2 regions of the Arthrobacter sp. MYb221 genome follow, and region 2 is predicted to be linked to the other one. Evidence: predicted binding sites of a transcription regulator. Region 2 holds the regulator's gene; the other holds the start of a gene.

Region 1 (7,337 bases), on a different contig from region 2:
GCCCACCGCACAGGCCGCAACGGCCTCCGCAATATCTTCACATACGCGAGTGACCATCAACTCGCCGCGATACCCTTCGATTTGGCGGACAACGTGTTCACCATTTCCCAAGACCACCACCGAGATACTCATTGCTGGGTACCGGCTGGATTGTAGATCACGATAATTCTCGATTCGTTAGCCAAGGCTTGAAGCAATGGCTCGAGATGGTCGGGTTCGACGAGCAGCTCCAGATTGGTACCGTTTTGATTCACGAGTCCCCCTGCGCGGGCAACCCGTGCAGAGACTTCCACCATGCTTGCCAACTGTTCTGGAACTCCGTACGCCGAACCGCCCTTTTCACGTTGGGCAATCCATACATCGACGAAACTACCCGGGGTAATCGCCGGCGTAAGATCCGCTGGCAGATCAATATTGATTGGCCGGCGGGAGCCCAATTCGTTGTGCGTAATGGAGTCGTTCGGGATGAACTCACCGGCTCCAATGAAGGTATTGGCGCGGGCGTTGGTAATGAGCTCCGGATTCGCTTCGAGGTATTGAACACCGGATTCCCCGAGTTTCACATTCTCAGTTCGAAGATTTTGCGTCGAGAGTTCTTCTCCCAGAGTGATGTTTGCTCCGGCTACATAAACCTCTGTGGTGTGGTTCAGTTCGCGCACGAGATAAACCGTGCCAACCACTGAAGCCACGACCAGGACCGCGCCCAGGGCCAATCTCGGGTCCTTCCACGTCGGTCGCTTTACTCGCGGTGCGCTAGCAGAACGGGTCGTGCCGGTGTTCTGTTCGCCGCTCATGCTCTGTCCTTTGCCCGCGCTAGCTACTTGTTTCGAGAGCCTACGACAAGTTTCGGTTGGTGTGAAGACCTATTCCGGGGCCTGTGGATTATTAGACATCGACGACTTGGACCCAGCCGACCGTATCTAGCGGCAGGAGCTGATAGCCGGTGATACTGCGATCACGCGCGTAATCGTCTCTGGGATGAAGCGCAATGATGAGAAAGTCTTTACCTACCTGCGACAAGGTTCCTTCGGCTATTGGCTTGCCGTTGATGTCATATGCCAAGGTTCGTTGGCGATCACGCAGCACGCCGCGAACCACGGTGGAGAACTTTACTGGCGATAAGCGCCCTGCGAGGTTAGAACCGATCTGATTCATTTCCAGTGAACGCAGCGCCAAATTCTTCACCAGCCAACGCTTGCCTTCATTTTCGAGGCAGAAATATTCTCTACCGATGGGGCCAAGCCTTGCGTTTATTTCGTATTCGCCGGCCAGCTTCAGGGCAACTGCCGATCCTTGAAGCCGAAGCAAGCGCTCATGCATTTGCTCTGTAGCTCGTTCGATACGAATACATTCCGCTACCTCTTCGCGGAACTGTGCCGCCAGTTGGGCTTCGGCCTGGGCCTCAAGATCTTCAAAAAGGGAATCCCATCGCATGCGCCCACTGTACGAGAGAAGAGTTTTTCGGGAAACCCTCTTCCATAAAATCAATTAAAGTGTCATCATCTATATCTAACTATAGCAAACTGCATCAAATTACATAAAAAGAGGCGAGATGGATGTTCCGCTTAAGGAAGACTTTCATGGTCGGTCTGCTGACTGGTGCAACGTTGGTCATCCTGTTGGCCTTGGCCGAATGGGCCGTACGTTCACGGCCCCACTTCGATCCAGCTGGCGACCTGTCGCAGAACTTGCTGGTGTTATTTCTGCTTGGCACCGGAGTCCTCTTTGGTGCGTACCTGATTTTTTATGCTCTCCTGCGCGCGGCAATTAACGCGGCACGCCACGGGCATGGCGGCTTCTTGGAATTGTTGATCCGGTTGGCCCCAAGCTTGGCTCACCGTGCAGTGGGCCCGATCTTAGGAACAACGTTGGCACTGTCCGGAACCGGCATTGCCAACGGCGCGACGACTCCTCACCCGGATATCTCGCACCACCAAACCGGGGAGCTGGCATCTTTGCCACACAGCCCAGAAACTGCCTCAGCACAGCCAAATACCGAAATCCCAACACCGGGCTGGTTTCCTGGCTCACTGAGCATTCCTATGAACCGACTTCTGGGATCCGGGAATGACCGAAAAAGTGCCTCTGCGCAACCGGATCATGTAGTCGTCGCATCTGGACAAACCTTATGGAGCATCGCCAACGACTTGCTCAACAGACACGGATCGCCTGCCGAGATTGCCGAGCTTTGGCCGCAAATATATGAGTTGAACCGCCAGGTGATCGGGGAGGACCCAAATCTGCTGCGGCTTGGTATCGAACTGCAGTTGCCCAAAACCGACTAGGGAGGAAAACACCGTGAGCATCGAGTCAGAGCTGCTTGCCAACCGGACAAGAAATAGCAGGGCAGGCAGCTGCCCAAACACACCGCTACGCTTCACCGCAGAACATCGCCAGCCCAGCGCCAACAGATCGCCACAGCAAATTTCGTTGGCCATGGATCGCATATTTCATCGACCGGCGATTGCACCATCCGAGCGCAAGACCGTCGTCGAACTCTCTCATGCGGTGTCCCGAGCAGTCTTCGAGATCATCGCTGGATATCGTTCGGTGAGCCAATTGGCTTTTGTCATGGACCCCGAATGCGTAAAAAAGCTTCGTTCGCAGGCAATTCTGCAAACCGGTGGCTACACCGTCCAGCCGATGCCGGGCACCAGCCACGGCGAGGTACGTTCGCTGCATTTGTGGCCTACGATATCCGGTGCCTACGAATGCTCGGTCATCGTGGCCTTTAAACACCGCGTCCGCGCCGTAGCTCTCAGAATTGAGCCATGGCACGGACGATGGCAAATCACCAGTGTGGAAATGCTTTAGCGGCGCTTACTTTTCTTGTTCTTTTTGGCCGGGTTCGAAGCTTGCTTGGCCTGGGTACTGGCTTCGCCGTCCTCGTCAGGCCCGGTGAACTGCAAGTTCTTCGGAACGGCCGGTTCGCCCACTGCACCGGAGGATTCCTGACTCGTTTCCGATCCGGCTGGCACGTCGAGGTTGAAGAGTGTTCCGATGCTTTCTTCACGGATGGATTCCATCATGGTCTGGAACATGGTGTATCCCTCGCGCTGGTATTCAACCAACGGATCGCGCTGAGCCATGGCACGCAGACCGATGCCTTCCTTGAGATAGTCCATCTCGTACAGGTGCTCTTGCCACTTGCGACCGATCGTGGAAAGCACGACGCGGCGTTCGAGATCTCGCAAGACCTCGGAGCCGATGGCCTTTTCGCGCAGTTCATACTGGTACTTAGCGTCCGAGAGGATCTCGGTTTCAAGGAACTGTGGAGTTAGATGCCCAACGCCGTGCACCTCCTCGACCACTTCATCGACAGTGAGGCCGATCGGGTAAAGCTGCTTGAGGTTTGTCCACAGCTGCTTCAGGTCCCAATCATCCGGGTTGCCAACCAGAGTGACCTCGTTGACCATGGATTTCACGACGTCTTCGAGGAAGTGGCTGACCTTCTCGTCGATATTCTCGCCTTCTAGGATCGCGCGACGGTCGGCGTAGATTGCTTCACGCTGACGGTTCATCACGTCATCGTATTTCAGCACGTTCTTACGCTGTTCGGCGTTTACTCCCTCGACCTGCGCCTGCGCGGACTCGATGGCCTTGGAGACCATTTTGGATTCCAGGGCCACCTCGTCTGGCATCGACGGATTATTCATGATGCGTTCAGCCATGCCGGAGTTGAACCGCCGCATCAGGTCATCGGTCATCGAGAGGTAGAAACGGGACTCACCCGGGTCACCCTGACGACCCGCACGACCACGCAGCTGGTTGTCGATACGCCGCGATTCGTGGCGCTCGGTGCCAAGCACGTACAGCCCACCGAGCGCAGTGACCTCATCGGCTTCGCTAGCCACGGTGGCCTTGGCTTTCGCAAAGACCTCGTCCCAGACCTTGTTGTACTCCTCCGGATGGTTCTCCGGATCCAATCCTCGGCGTTCCATTTCGGCGACGGCCAGGAACTCGGCGTTGCCGCCGAGCATGATATCGGTACCACGTCCGGCCATGTTGGTGGAGACGGTGACGCCATTTTTACGACCCGCCATGGCAACGACGGCAGCTTCGCGTGCGTGCTGTTTAGCGTTCAGCACCTCGTGGCGAATGCCGCCCTTGGAGAGCAGCCGCGACAGATATTCGCTTTTTTCAACGCTGGTGGTACCCACCAGGATGGGCTGTCCGGTTCCGTGACGTTCGGCGATGTCTTCGACGACCGCATTGAATTTGGAAACTTCATTCTTGTAGATCAGGTCGGCCTGATCGTTTCGAATGGCCGGGCGGTTTGTTGGAATCTCGACGACACCGAGCTTGTAGGTACCCATGAATTCGGCGGCTTCAGTCTGCGCGGTACCGGTCATGCCCGAGATCTTGTCGTACATGCGGAAGTAGTTCTGCAAGGTGATGGTCGCCAAGGTCTGATTCTCAGCCTTAATGCTGACACCTTCCTTGGCTTCGATGGCCTGATGCATGCCTTCGGAATAGCGGCGGCCCTCAAGGGCGCGTCCGGTGTGCTCATCGACGATCATGACTTCGTCCTTGACAACGACGTAGTCCTTGTCTTTTTTGAACAGTTCCTTGGCTTTAATAGCGTTGTTCAGGAAACCGATCAGCGGGGTGTTATTCGATTCGTACAGGTTGTCGATGCCAAGATAGTCTTCGACCTTCTCGATACCGTCTTCCAGCACACCGATGGTGCGCTTCTTTTCGTCGACTTCATAGTCATCCTCACGGTCGAGGCGTTTGACGATCTTGGCGAATTCGGTGTACCAACGGTTCACGTCGCCTGATGCTTGGCCCGAAATGATCAATGGCGTACGTGCCTCGTCGATCAGAATCGAGTCGACCTCATCGACGATTACAAAGTTGTGTCCGCGCTGGACAAGTTCGGTCTTATTCCATGCCATGTTGTCGCGCAGGTAATCGAATCCGAATTCATTGTTCGTTCCGTAGGTAATGTCGTTCTCGTATTGTTTACGCCGCGCGGCTGGATCCATATTGGACAAGATGCAACCACAGCTCAAGCCGAGGAATCGGAAAACACGACCCATAAGATCCGACTGATACTGCGCGAGGAAGTCGTTGGTGGTCACCACGTGCACGCCCTTACCGGACAGGGCATTCAGATAAGCCGGCGCAGTCGCAACCAGGGTCTTACCTTCACCGGTACGCATTTCTGCGATATTACCCAGGTGCAGTGCAGCGCCACCCATGAGCTGCACGTCGAAGTGGCGCATGCCCAGAACTCGGTCTGAGGCCTCGCGAACGGCCGCGAAAGCTTCCGGAAGCAATGCTTCAAGAGTTTCGCCTTCTGCTAAACGAGCACGGAACTTATCGGTCTCGGCTTTAAGCTCCTCGTCCGACATGTCGCGAAATTCGTCTTCCAACGTATTGATCGTGTCGGCGTAAGCTCGAAGAGTCTTTAGAATCTTCTTGTCGCCGGTACGCAAAATACGTTCTAGCAATGATGCCACGTGGTAGCTCCCAATATCTCAAGCACAGTAAATTCTGGCGTCTTTAGTCTACGTGAGGAAAACAGCACAACTTGCTATTTCCCGGGGCGGTTTGGTGTTCTGCATGCAAATAGGAACTGCGCTAACAGGCTGTTCACAGCCTGTATTTCACGTTGTCTAAGGCAAGCCAGCGCGCCATTCGTCCGAGTTCAATTTCCAAGGCAGCAGCAACTTCGTTCGGTGCGTGCGCCTCATAATGCACCGAATTTACCTGCAATTCGCCCTTCGCGCGGTCGGCTTTCAAATCGACCCTACCAACGAAGCGCTCCCCGTAAAGCATTGGGAAAACATAATAACCATAGCGACGCTTCTCTTTGGGAACATAGATTTCGACTCGGTATTCGAAATCAAAGAAGCGTTCCAGCCGCTTGCGGTTGAACACCATCGAATCAAATGGCGCCAATAAGCGCAGATCCGGTGCGATTCTCCGAGGGATCTTCGTACCGGGGATCATGAAACACGTCTCTGTCACTCGTTCAACTTGCACGCGTTCCACCAGTCCCTCGTCAGCCATGGATTCCAGAGCTGCCTGAACCTCACGAATTGGCAATCTGAAGTATTCGGCAACGCAATGCTTTGTACCAATGCCTTGAGCGGTCAAGGACTCTACGACTAGCCGACGTAGCGCCTGATATTTATGCTCTTGGTCGACCGCCGGCAGCTCCGGCAAGACATCCTGGCTCAGTGCGAATAATCGCTCGAACTGCGTGTTTCGACCCAATGCAAGAATCCTGCCCTGCGCAAATAATGCTTCGGTGACAATCTTGGTGTCATTCCAGTTCCATCCCCAGTGGTTTCGATCCTTCATGGGATTGACTCCCAGCGAGGCACTGAGCTGGCGTGCGCTAGTACCCGGGTGCAACGAGAGGTGCTCGATTACCCGGGCACTCAGGTCCTTCAAATCGCCATCGAATTGTTCCGAACGATCAACCCAGCGCCGGCGTTGCCAGGGCACGAGATCTGCCACGAGCTCGCTACGCACATAGCTTGCCTCATGTGCCCAGTATTCGGTTGCCGGTCCATGCCGTTGCGACACCAAGGCATCCAGCAGTTGGGTGTCGTAGTGACCAAGTCGAGCGAACAATGGAACATAGTGCGCCCTGCTGACGACGTTTATCGAGTCAATCTGCAATTGCCCGATTGCGTCAAGAACCCCCACAAGGTGGCGCTTGGAAACCTTGGTCTGCTTGCGTGGTCGAGACAGACCTTGGGCGGCCAACGCAATTCTTCGTGCTTGAGATAAGCCCAGAGTGCGTTGACCGCCCAGGTCGTGAGAGTTGTTAATGATTAGCCCTCGTTAGCCAGGGCCTTATCGCGGTAACCGCGAACTTCGGTTGGCAATTCGTCGTTTTCACCCAATGACGGGTCGAGGGTGATGACGCCGTACTGGTACTGGGTACGTCCGTAGACGACCGAATGAGCGCCGGTGGCTTCATCGATAAACAGATAGAAGGGGTGCCCAACGAGTTCCATGCGATCAACTGCGTCATCAACGCTCATGACTTCAGCGGGGAAGACCTTGCGGCGAATGACGACCGGCGAATACTCCGCTTCCTTCGCGTTTGCCTCGGCTTCAGCGCTTGCCTGGGCTTCGAGCGTCTCCTGCACCAAAGATTTGTCGCTTGGAGCTACGGGTAGCGAGCTAGTCGCCTCGTGGACAGCGATTGGCGCATGGTTTCCACGATGAACCTTCCGCTTATCCCGTGCCTTGCGCAATCTTTCGAGGAGCTTTGCGAATGCGATGTCGAACGCCGCAAATTTATCTGCTCCGCGAGCTTCCGCACGAATTGCGGGGCCCCGTGAAACGACCGTCAGTTCGACGCTAAGCGCGGT
Region 2 (7,337 bases):
GAGACCTGATCGCCAAGCTGCACCAGAGCGAATCGGAAATATTGGAAAGCGAACACACGGATCACGGAACCCGGATGATCGTCAAGGTGCGAGAATCCCTCGCGGTTCAGTTGGAGACTTTCAACCTACATGGATAAGCAAGAGCAGGTCCTGGACCTTCTGGAAACCGCGGTGACCTCCATGGGCGGCCAGATGCGCGTCGGCCAGCAGCAGATGGTCAAGCATATGGTCGAGGCCCTGGAGGACGAAAAACACCTGCTGGTGCAGGCCGGCACCGGCACCGGCAAGTCGATGGGCTACCTGATCCCGGCGCTCGCCCATGCGCAAACCAGCGCGAAGCCGGTGATCGTGTCCACCGCAACCCTCGCCTTGCAGTCCCAGATCGTGGGGCGCGATGTGCCGCGGCTGCTCGAAGCGCTCAAGGGCAAGCTCTCGCGCCCGATGGACGTGGCCCTGCTCAAGGGCCGGGCCAACTACCTCTGCCAGTACAAGCTCGGCGGCGGGTACCCGGATGACAGCGAGGGAACGCTGTTCGAAATGGACGCGCCGGCCGCGCCCGCCGGGCAGATGTTCTCCCCGCTGGCCGCCGAGGTGCTGAAGCTGCGCGACTGGGCGGAGAAGACCGATACCGGGGACCGTGACGAACTGGTCCCCGGGGTCAGCGACAAGGCCTGGAAACAGGTTTCGGTCTCCGCCATGGAATGCCTGGGCGCCCAAAAGTGCCCGATGGCCGATGAGTGCTTCTCCGAAATGGCCCGGGCGCGGGCCGCCGAATCCGACGTGGTCATCACCAACCACGCGCTGCTCGCGGTCTCCGCCTTCGAGGGCCTGTCCGTGCTGCCGGACTTCGAGGTCGCGATCATCGACGAGGCCCACGAGCTGCAAGACCGGGTCACCAGCTCGGTCTCCGGTGCGCTCTCGGCGCGCGGGGTGCTCACCGCCGCCGGCGGCGCCAAAAGGCACTGCGGCGTGAACGTCGACGAGCTCACCAAGGCCGCCGGCCGGCTGGAAAAATCGCTCACCGGGGTGCCCACGGGCTTGCTGGAGCGCGGGCTGCGCGAGGATATGGGCATCGCGCTGAACGACATCGTCGAACAGGCCCGACTGGTGCTGGCGCTGTCCAAGCCGGAGGCGAACGCCCCGGCGGACGGCGGCCGGCAGACCGCCCGCTCGCAGATGCAGGCGGTGATGGACGACGCGATCCGCATGCTCGAAGCCGAGGAGCGCCGCGAGGTGCTCTTCACCTCCCGCCCGCGCGAGTTCATCGAGGGCCGCGGCTACGTGGAAACCGAGGACAGCCAGCCGGCGACGCTGAATGTCGCGCCGCTCTCGGTGGCCGGCAAGCTGCGCGAGGGCCTGTTCGACGGGCGCACCGTCGTGCTCACCAGCGCCACCCTGGCCATCGGCTCGCAGTTCGATTCGGTGGCCGGATCGCTCGGGCTCATGGGCCAGGGCGCCCCGTCCTGGACCGGGGTGGACGTGGGCAGCCCGTTCGACTACCCGAACCAGGGCATCCTCTACGTCGCCAAACACCTGCCCAAGCCCGGGCGCCAGCTGGCCGCGGAGACGCTGGACGAGATCGAGGACCTGATCACCGCCTCCGGAGGCGGCGCGCTGGCGCTGTTCACCTCCAAGCGTTCGGCCGAGGAAGCAGCGGCGATCCTGCGCGAGAAGCTCGACGTGAAAATCCTCTGCCAGGGCGACGCGAGCATGAAGTCGCTGGTCGCGGACTTCTCCGCGGAGCGCGACACCTGCCTGTTCGGCACCATGACCCTCTGGCAGGGAGTGGACGTGCCCGGGGATTCCTGCCGCCTGGTGATCATCGACAAGATCCCCTTCCCGCGCCCCGACGACCCGATCTCCAAGGCCCGCACCGAGGACGTGGCCAAGCACGGCGGCAACGGCTTCATGCAGGTCTCCGCGACGCACGCGGCCATCCGCCTCGCCCAGGGCGCCGGCCGGCTGATCCGTTCGGTGCAGGACAAGGGGGTGGTCGCGGTCCTCGACTCGCGCATGGCCACCGCCCGGTACGGCTCGTTCCTGAAAAGCTCGCTGCCGCCGATGTGGCCGACCACCGACAAAAAGGTCATCACCGGCGTGCTGCAGCGCCTGCAACCGGAAAAGTAGCCGGCGCCAAACCGGCCACGCCCGCTTTTCCACACCCTGCGCCCGATCCGCCGGCACCCGCCCGCGGACCGTGCAAGGTGGTGGGTATGGAAGAACTCACCAGCAACCATGCGGCCCTCGGGGCGATGGCCCAGGCCATCACCACCCTCGATGCCGCCTGCGCGCAACTCTCTTCCCAGGAACTGCCCGCCGGCCAGGCAGCCTACTTCGCCTGGCTGGCCGAACGCACGGCGCAGACCCTGTCCCGCCTGCAGATCCACGCGGCCGACGCGGTTCAGCGCAGCGGCAGCCACCAGCTGGATACCGAATCCCTCGATGCCATCGCCGACGCCGGCGCCGCACCCACGGACGAGCAGCTCGCCGCGCTGCACGGCACCTGCTCGCTGGGCCGCAGCAGCTTCAAGGACGCCGCGGACCTGCACTCCGGCTGGCTGGGCATCGCCCACGGCGCGGCTCTCTCCCGGCTCGCGGCCGCCGGCTCGCTGATCGCCAAGGTCACCGAGGCGGGGGAGCGGACCACCCCCGATTGCCCGCAGCTTGCCGCCCACTTCGCGAACCGCAACGTGGATCCGCGCCCGGCGATCGGCGCCGCCCGGGCCATCCGCAACGCCGAAGCGGACCTGCCCGGCCCGCAGGCCCGCGCCCAGCTCGAAGCGCAGGCGGTTAAGCTCATCACCCAGGAACCGGCCAGCGCCGCGAAGCACCTGTCCGGCCTCATCACCGAACAGCTCCAGGCCCAGCGCCCGCCCGAGGCGCTGTTCGCCGAGGCAGGACTCTTCCCTCGTGGCACAAAAGGCGGACTGGTCATCTACCAGCTCAAGGTCTTCCCGCACGATGCCGAACTCATCGAGTCGCTCCGCGCCAAGATCGACAACCCCAACACCATCGCCGGCAACCGTGAACAGCTCAACGAGCTCGTCCACGCCAGCTATCCCAACCACGCCGAGCCCGCCGCATCGGACGAGCCCGCCGCATCGGACGAGCCCGCCCCATCGGACGAGCCCGCCGCATCGGTCGAGCCCGGAACCCCGGTTGCGCCAATGCCACCCACCCCCAAGGAATGGGACGATGCGCCGAGCATGCCCGGTTGGGCCCGCACCCCGGCTGCCGAAGCGACGGAAGCCGAACCACCGAAACCACCCAGCAACCTCGCCCCGCCGCCCGAGCAGCCCTTCGAAGATCTGAGCCCGGCCCTGCGCCACCTGACCGGATTGCTCGCGGTGCTGCGTGCCAATCGCGTTGGCGGCAAAAATCCGGGCGCCGGGCTGATCGCCCCGCAGGTGATCGTGCACCTGAACTACGAGAAAATGCTCGCTGGCGCCGCCAGCTTCGCCAGCACCGAAAATGGCCTGCCGCTGACCGCGGCGGAGGCCCGAACGCTCATGTGCAATGCCGGAATCTACCCGGCGGTGCTGGACGGCAAAGGCCAACCGCTGGATATCGGCCGATCCAAACGGCTCTTTCCGCCGCATATGAAACGCGCCCTGGCCGCCCGCGACCGCGGTTGCCTCTACCCGGGCTGCCGGATGCCGGCCAGCCGCTGCGAGGCGGACCACGTCGATCCATGGGAGGAGGGCGGACAGACCCGCGTGGATCGTGGCGTTCTGCTCTGTCCCATGCATCACCACGCGCGCCATGCCGGGCTTTTCAGCCTCGTGGTGGCCGAGGGCAAACCTCCGGCGGTGCTGCTGCCCAAATTCTTGGACCCCGATCAACAACCGCGACGCAACACCTACTGGTTCTCGGCCGCCGAAGTGCTCGCGGCCTGATCCCGCCCGCTCGATGTGCTCGATGCCGGCGGGCGAAGCGGCTACGCTGGTGCACACAACCGGAGAATTGAGCAGTGGGAGCCGACTCGTGAATGAAGCGCAGCATCAGCCAGGCAACCACGACCCCGAGCACTGGGAGGCCCTGGCCGCGGTGGCAGGCGAGGACCTGCACGCCAGATTCGGCCATCGGCTCATGGGCCTGCCCGGCACCTGGATCGGCTCGCTGCATGCGACGCCTACCGCGCCAGCGCCTGGCAAACGCCCGCGCCCCTGGTCCGAATGGCACTACTGGTGGCAGGCGCACTATCTCGACGCGATCCTCGACGCGGCTTTCCGCGAGCTGCACTCCGGTCACCGGTGCGCGGCCCAGAGGCACTGGCGGCGGGCCAACCAGCTGCTGCGCGGCATCCTGCTGCGCAATTTCGGCCGCTTCCCGAATTACTTCTACGACGACATGGCCTGGTTGCTGCTTGCCAGCCAACGGCTCAATGGGCTGAGCCAGCAGCTCACCGCCCGCCCGGCGCTGCTCGCCACCCTAGCCATGCGTGCACTGGCTCGACAGCTGGTGCGCGGCCAAGACGAGAAGCTCGGCGGCGGGCTCTATTGGTCGCGCAAACGCGACTTCAAGAACACGCCCACCAACGCCCCGGCGGCCCTGTATTTCGCACGCATCGCGGACTTGAGCACCGCCACCGGGCTGCTGGACTGGCTGCGTCGCGAGCTCTACAGAACATCCTCCGGGCTCTACCTCGACGGCATCCGCCTGACCGCCGGCGGCCCGCGCACCGAGGAAGCGATCTACACCTACAATCAGGGCACCGTGCTCGGCGCATTGCTGGCCACCGGGACCGCTGAGCATCTGGCACAAGCCGCCTCGCTGATTCAGGCGATCAACGACCAGCTCGCCACTGCGGCACAGGGCCTGCGCCTGGAATCCGGCGGAGACGGCAATCTGTTCACTGGAATCCTCTGCCGCTACCTGGCGCTCGCCGCGAACGACGAACGTCTGCCCGCTGAGACCCGCCGCACCGCCGCGCGATTGGTCCGCGACACGGCGAGCCAGATCGCGGACCGGGTCGAGACGCAGCTTTCGGCGGCCACCCAACGCTGGACGATCCTCCAGGCGGCCGGGCGCGTGAGCCTGCCGCCGAGCCACCTCAGCGCAAAATAAAAGCCATCCGGTCTCACCGACAAGGGGTGAGGCCGAATGGCTCGTTGGAATAAACTTGCCTGCTACAGCGAGCGCATCACCGACACGACGCGTCCCATCACCGTGGCCGCGTCGCCGAGAATCGGCTCATAACGCGAATTCTGTGGCAACAACCAGGTGTGGCCGTCACGCTGACGGAAGGTCTTCACCGTGGCTTCCTCGTCAAGCAATGCGGCCACAATATCGCCGTTCTCCGCGGTCTGCTGGCGACGGACGACCACCCAGTCGCCATCGCAAATAGCCGCATCCACCATCGAATCGCCCGATACCTTGAGCATGAACAGCTCGCCGTGGCCAACCAGCTGGCGGGGTAGGGAAAAGACGTCTTCGACGGTTTGCTCCGCCAAAATTGGTCCACCGGCGGCGATGCGTCCGACCAAGGGAACCATTGTGGTGTCTGCCGAGGAGCTCAGCTCAATGACCTTCGTGTCCTCAGCGGGTTCCGGCGCGCTCAGCGGCTCGCTGCTTCCCTCGCCGTCCTCTGCAAGCTGCAGCGGAAGCAGAATCTCCATCGCTCGTGGACGCCGCGGGTCGCGACGAATGTACCCAAGCTTTTCGAGCTGACCGAGTTGGTGAGTCACGCTCGAAAGGCTTTTGAGCCCGACCGAGTCGCCAATCTCACGCATCGACGGCGGGTAGCCATTCTTGCCGATCGCACGCTGGATGGTTTCGAGGATCTTTTTCTGACGTATCGTCAGCGAACGGGCGTTCGACCGGGGAGTGCGCTGTGATGCTGACATGTATTTTTGCCTTCCCTTGCATTCGGTCCTCAGTTCGAAGCTACAAACTGTCGGTGCCCAATGTTGTGATGTATTCATTGATCGACTACTTCGAAATCTTAGTTGATCGCAGGGCTTCTTTCAAAGATTTGTTCGAAAACATCTGGACAAGTTCGATCTGGCTCTGTTAGAAAAGATGTACTAGTATCGAACAGGTGTTCGAAGATTGTATTCGAATATTGGTTCGCATCACCCGTAATCGTTGAGGAGAAAAAGTCGTGGCAACTCTGGCACTTCACCCACAGCAGAGCAAGACACCAATGAGGATCCGCATCAATCGTCGCGGTTGGGCAGTACTGGTAGGCATACCGGTCTTCCTGCTCACGATCGCCGCGGCGTTCATGGTCACCATGTTCACCAGCAGCGCCCAAGCGTCCACGGACCTTCCCACCGGCCCGGCGACGGTGGAGGTCACCGTGATTCCCGGTGACACCCTATGGGGGCTGGCCAGCGAGTACGCCGTGGGCTACGAAGTCAACGCGGCGATGAGCCACATTGAGGAATTGAACTCCATCGATGCCGGTGTGTTGTACGCCGGGGACACTTTGGATATCCCGGTACTCTCGAACTAGGTGCCAGCTCACTATTGTTACCTGTTCTTGTCGTGGATTCACCGGCGAGAGTGCCTCAGCATTAGAATTAATGCGTGAATGACCGTAGTGAACTTCTGAGTCAGCTGCCCTTGCGTGAGAATCTCCGCGGGCTATCCCCATATGGAGCGCCACAAATTGACGTCCCCATTCAGCTGAACGTCAACGAGAACACCCATCCATTGCCAGCGACCGTTATCGATGCCATCGCTCAGGAAGTAGCCAAAGCGGCTGCCAGCCTAAATCGTTACCCGGATCGTGAATTTACCGAATTGCGCGAGCTGCTCGCCGACTACCTTGGTCACGGGCTGACCTCCGACAACATCTGGGCCGCAAACGGCTCCAACGAAATTCTCCAGCAGATCCTGCAGGCCTTCGGCGGCCCGGGGCGCAGCCTGCTTAGTTTCGTCCCCACCTACTCGATGTACCCGCTGCTCGCCAGTGGCACCGATACCGAATTCATTGCCGGAAACCGCGCCGAAGATTTCACCCTCTCGGCCGAATCCGCCTCCGCGCAGGTGCGCGAACACCGCCCAAACGTGGTATTCCTGTGCTCCCCGAATAACCCGACCGGAACCGCACTGGGCTTAGACGTCATCGAAGCGGTCTATGAGGCCGCCAGCGAAACGGGCGCCATGGTGATCGTGGATGAAGCCTACGCAGAATTCTCGCTGGCAGGTACTCGATCGGCGCTTACCCTGCTCGAAGGGCGCCAGCGCTTGATCGTCTCGCGCACGATGTCCAAGGCTTTCGGCCTGGCCGGAGCCCGCGTGGGCTATCTCGCGGCGGCCCCCGAGGTGACCGACGCGATTCGCCTGGTGCGTCTGCCTTACCACCTCTCCGCGGTCACCCAGGCAACCGC

The links. The regulator LexA, encoded in region 2, represses DNA repair genes until DNA is damaged. The targets are predictions, from matches to a motif close to TCGAACANNTGTTCGA.
Region 1: CQ015_RS05795 (LysM peptidoglycan-binding domain-containing protein) is a predicted target of LexA. The motif match lies at 1,450-1,465, and genes of this name have one in related genera.

The regions. Positions count from the first base shown of each region.
Region 1 is NZ_PCPW01000003.1:278,658-285,994, forward strand. Features, by position in the region: gene CQ015_RS05780 (hypothetical protein) at 1-132, opposite strand, end outside; gene CQ015_RS05785 (hypothetical protein) at 129-713, opposite strand; gene CQ015_RS05790 (hypothetical protein) at 886-1,434, opposite strand; gene CQ015_RS05795 (LysM peptidoglycan-binding domain-containing protein) at 1,626-2,285, shown strand; gene CQ015_RS05800 (Rv3235 family protein) at 2,299-2,814, shown strand; gene secA (preprotein translocase subunit SecA) at 2,811-5,465, opposite strand; gene CQ015_RS05810 (winged helix-turn-helix domain-containing protein) at 5,599-6,723, opposite strand; gene hpf (ribosome hibernation-promoting factor, HPF/YfiA family) at 6,792-7,337, opposite strand, start outside.
Region 2 is NZ_PCPW01000020.1:8,653-15,989, forward strand. Features, by position in the region: gene hflX (GTPase HflX) at 1-137, shown strand, start outside; gene CQ015_RS17520 (ATP-dependent DNA helicase) at 130-2,127, shown strand; gene CQ015_RS17525 (DUF222 domain-containing protein) at 2,214-3,896, shown strand; gene CQ015_RS17530 (glycoside hydrolase family 76 protein) at 3,985-5,067, shown strand; gene lexA (transcriptional repressor LexA) at 5,130-5,846, opposite strand; gene CQ015_RS17540 (LysM peptidoglycan-binding domain-containing protein) at 6,104-6,457, shown strand; gene CQ015_RS17545 (histidinol-phosphate transaminase) at 6,532-7,337, shown strand, end outside.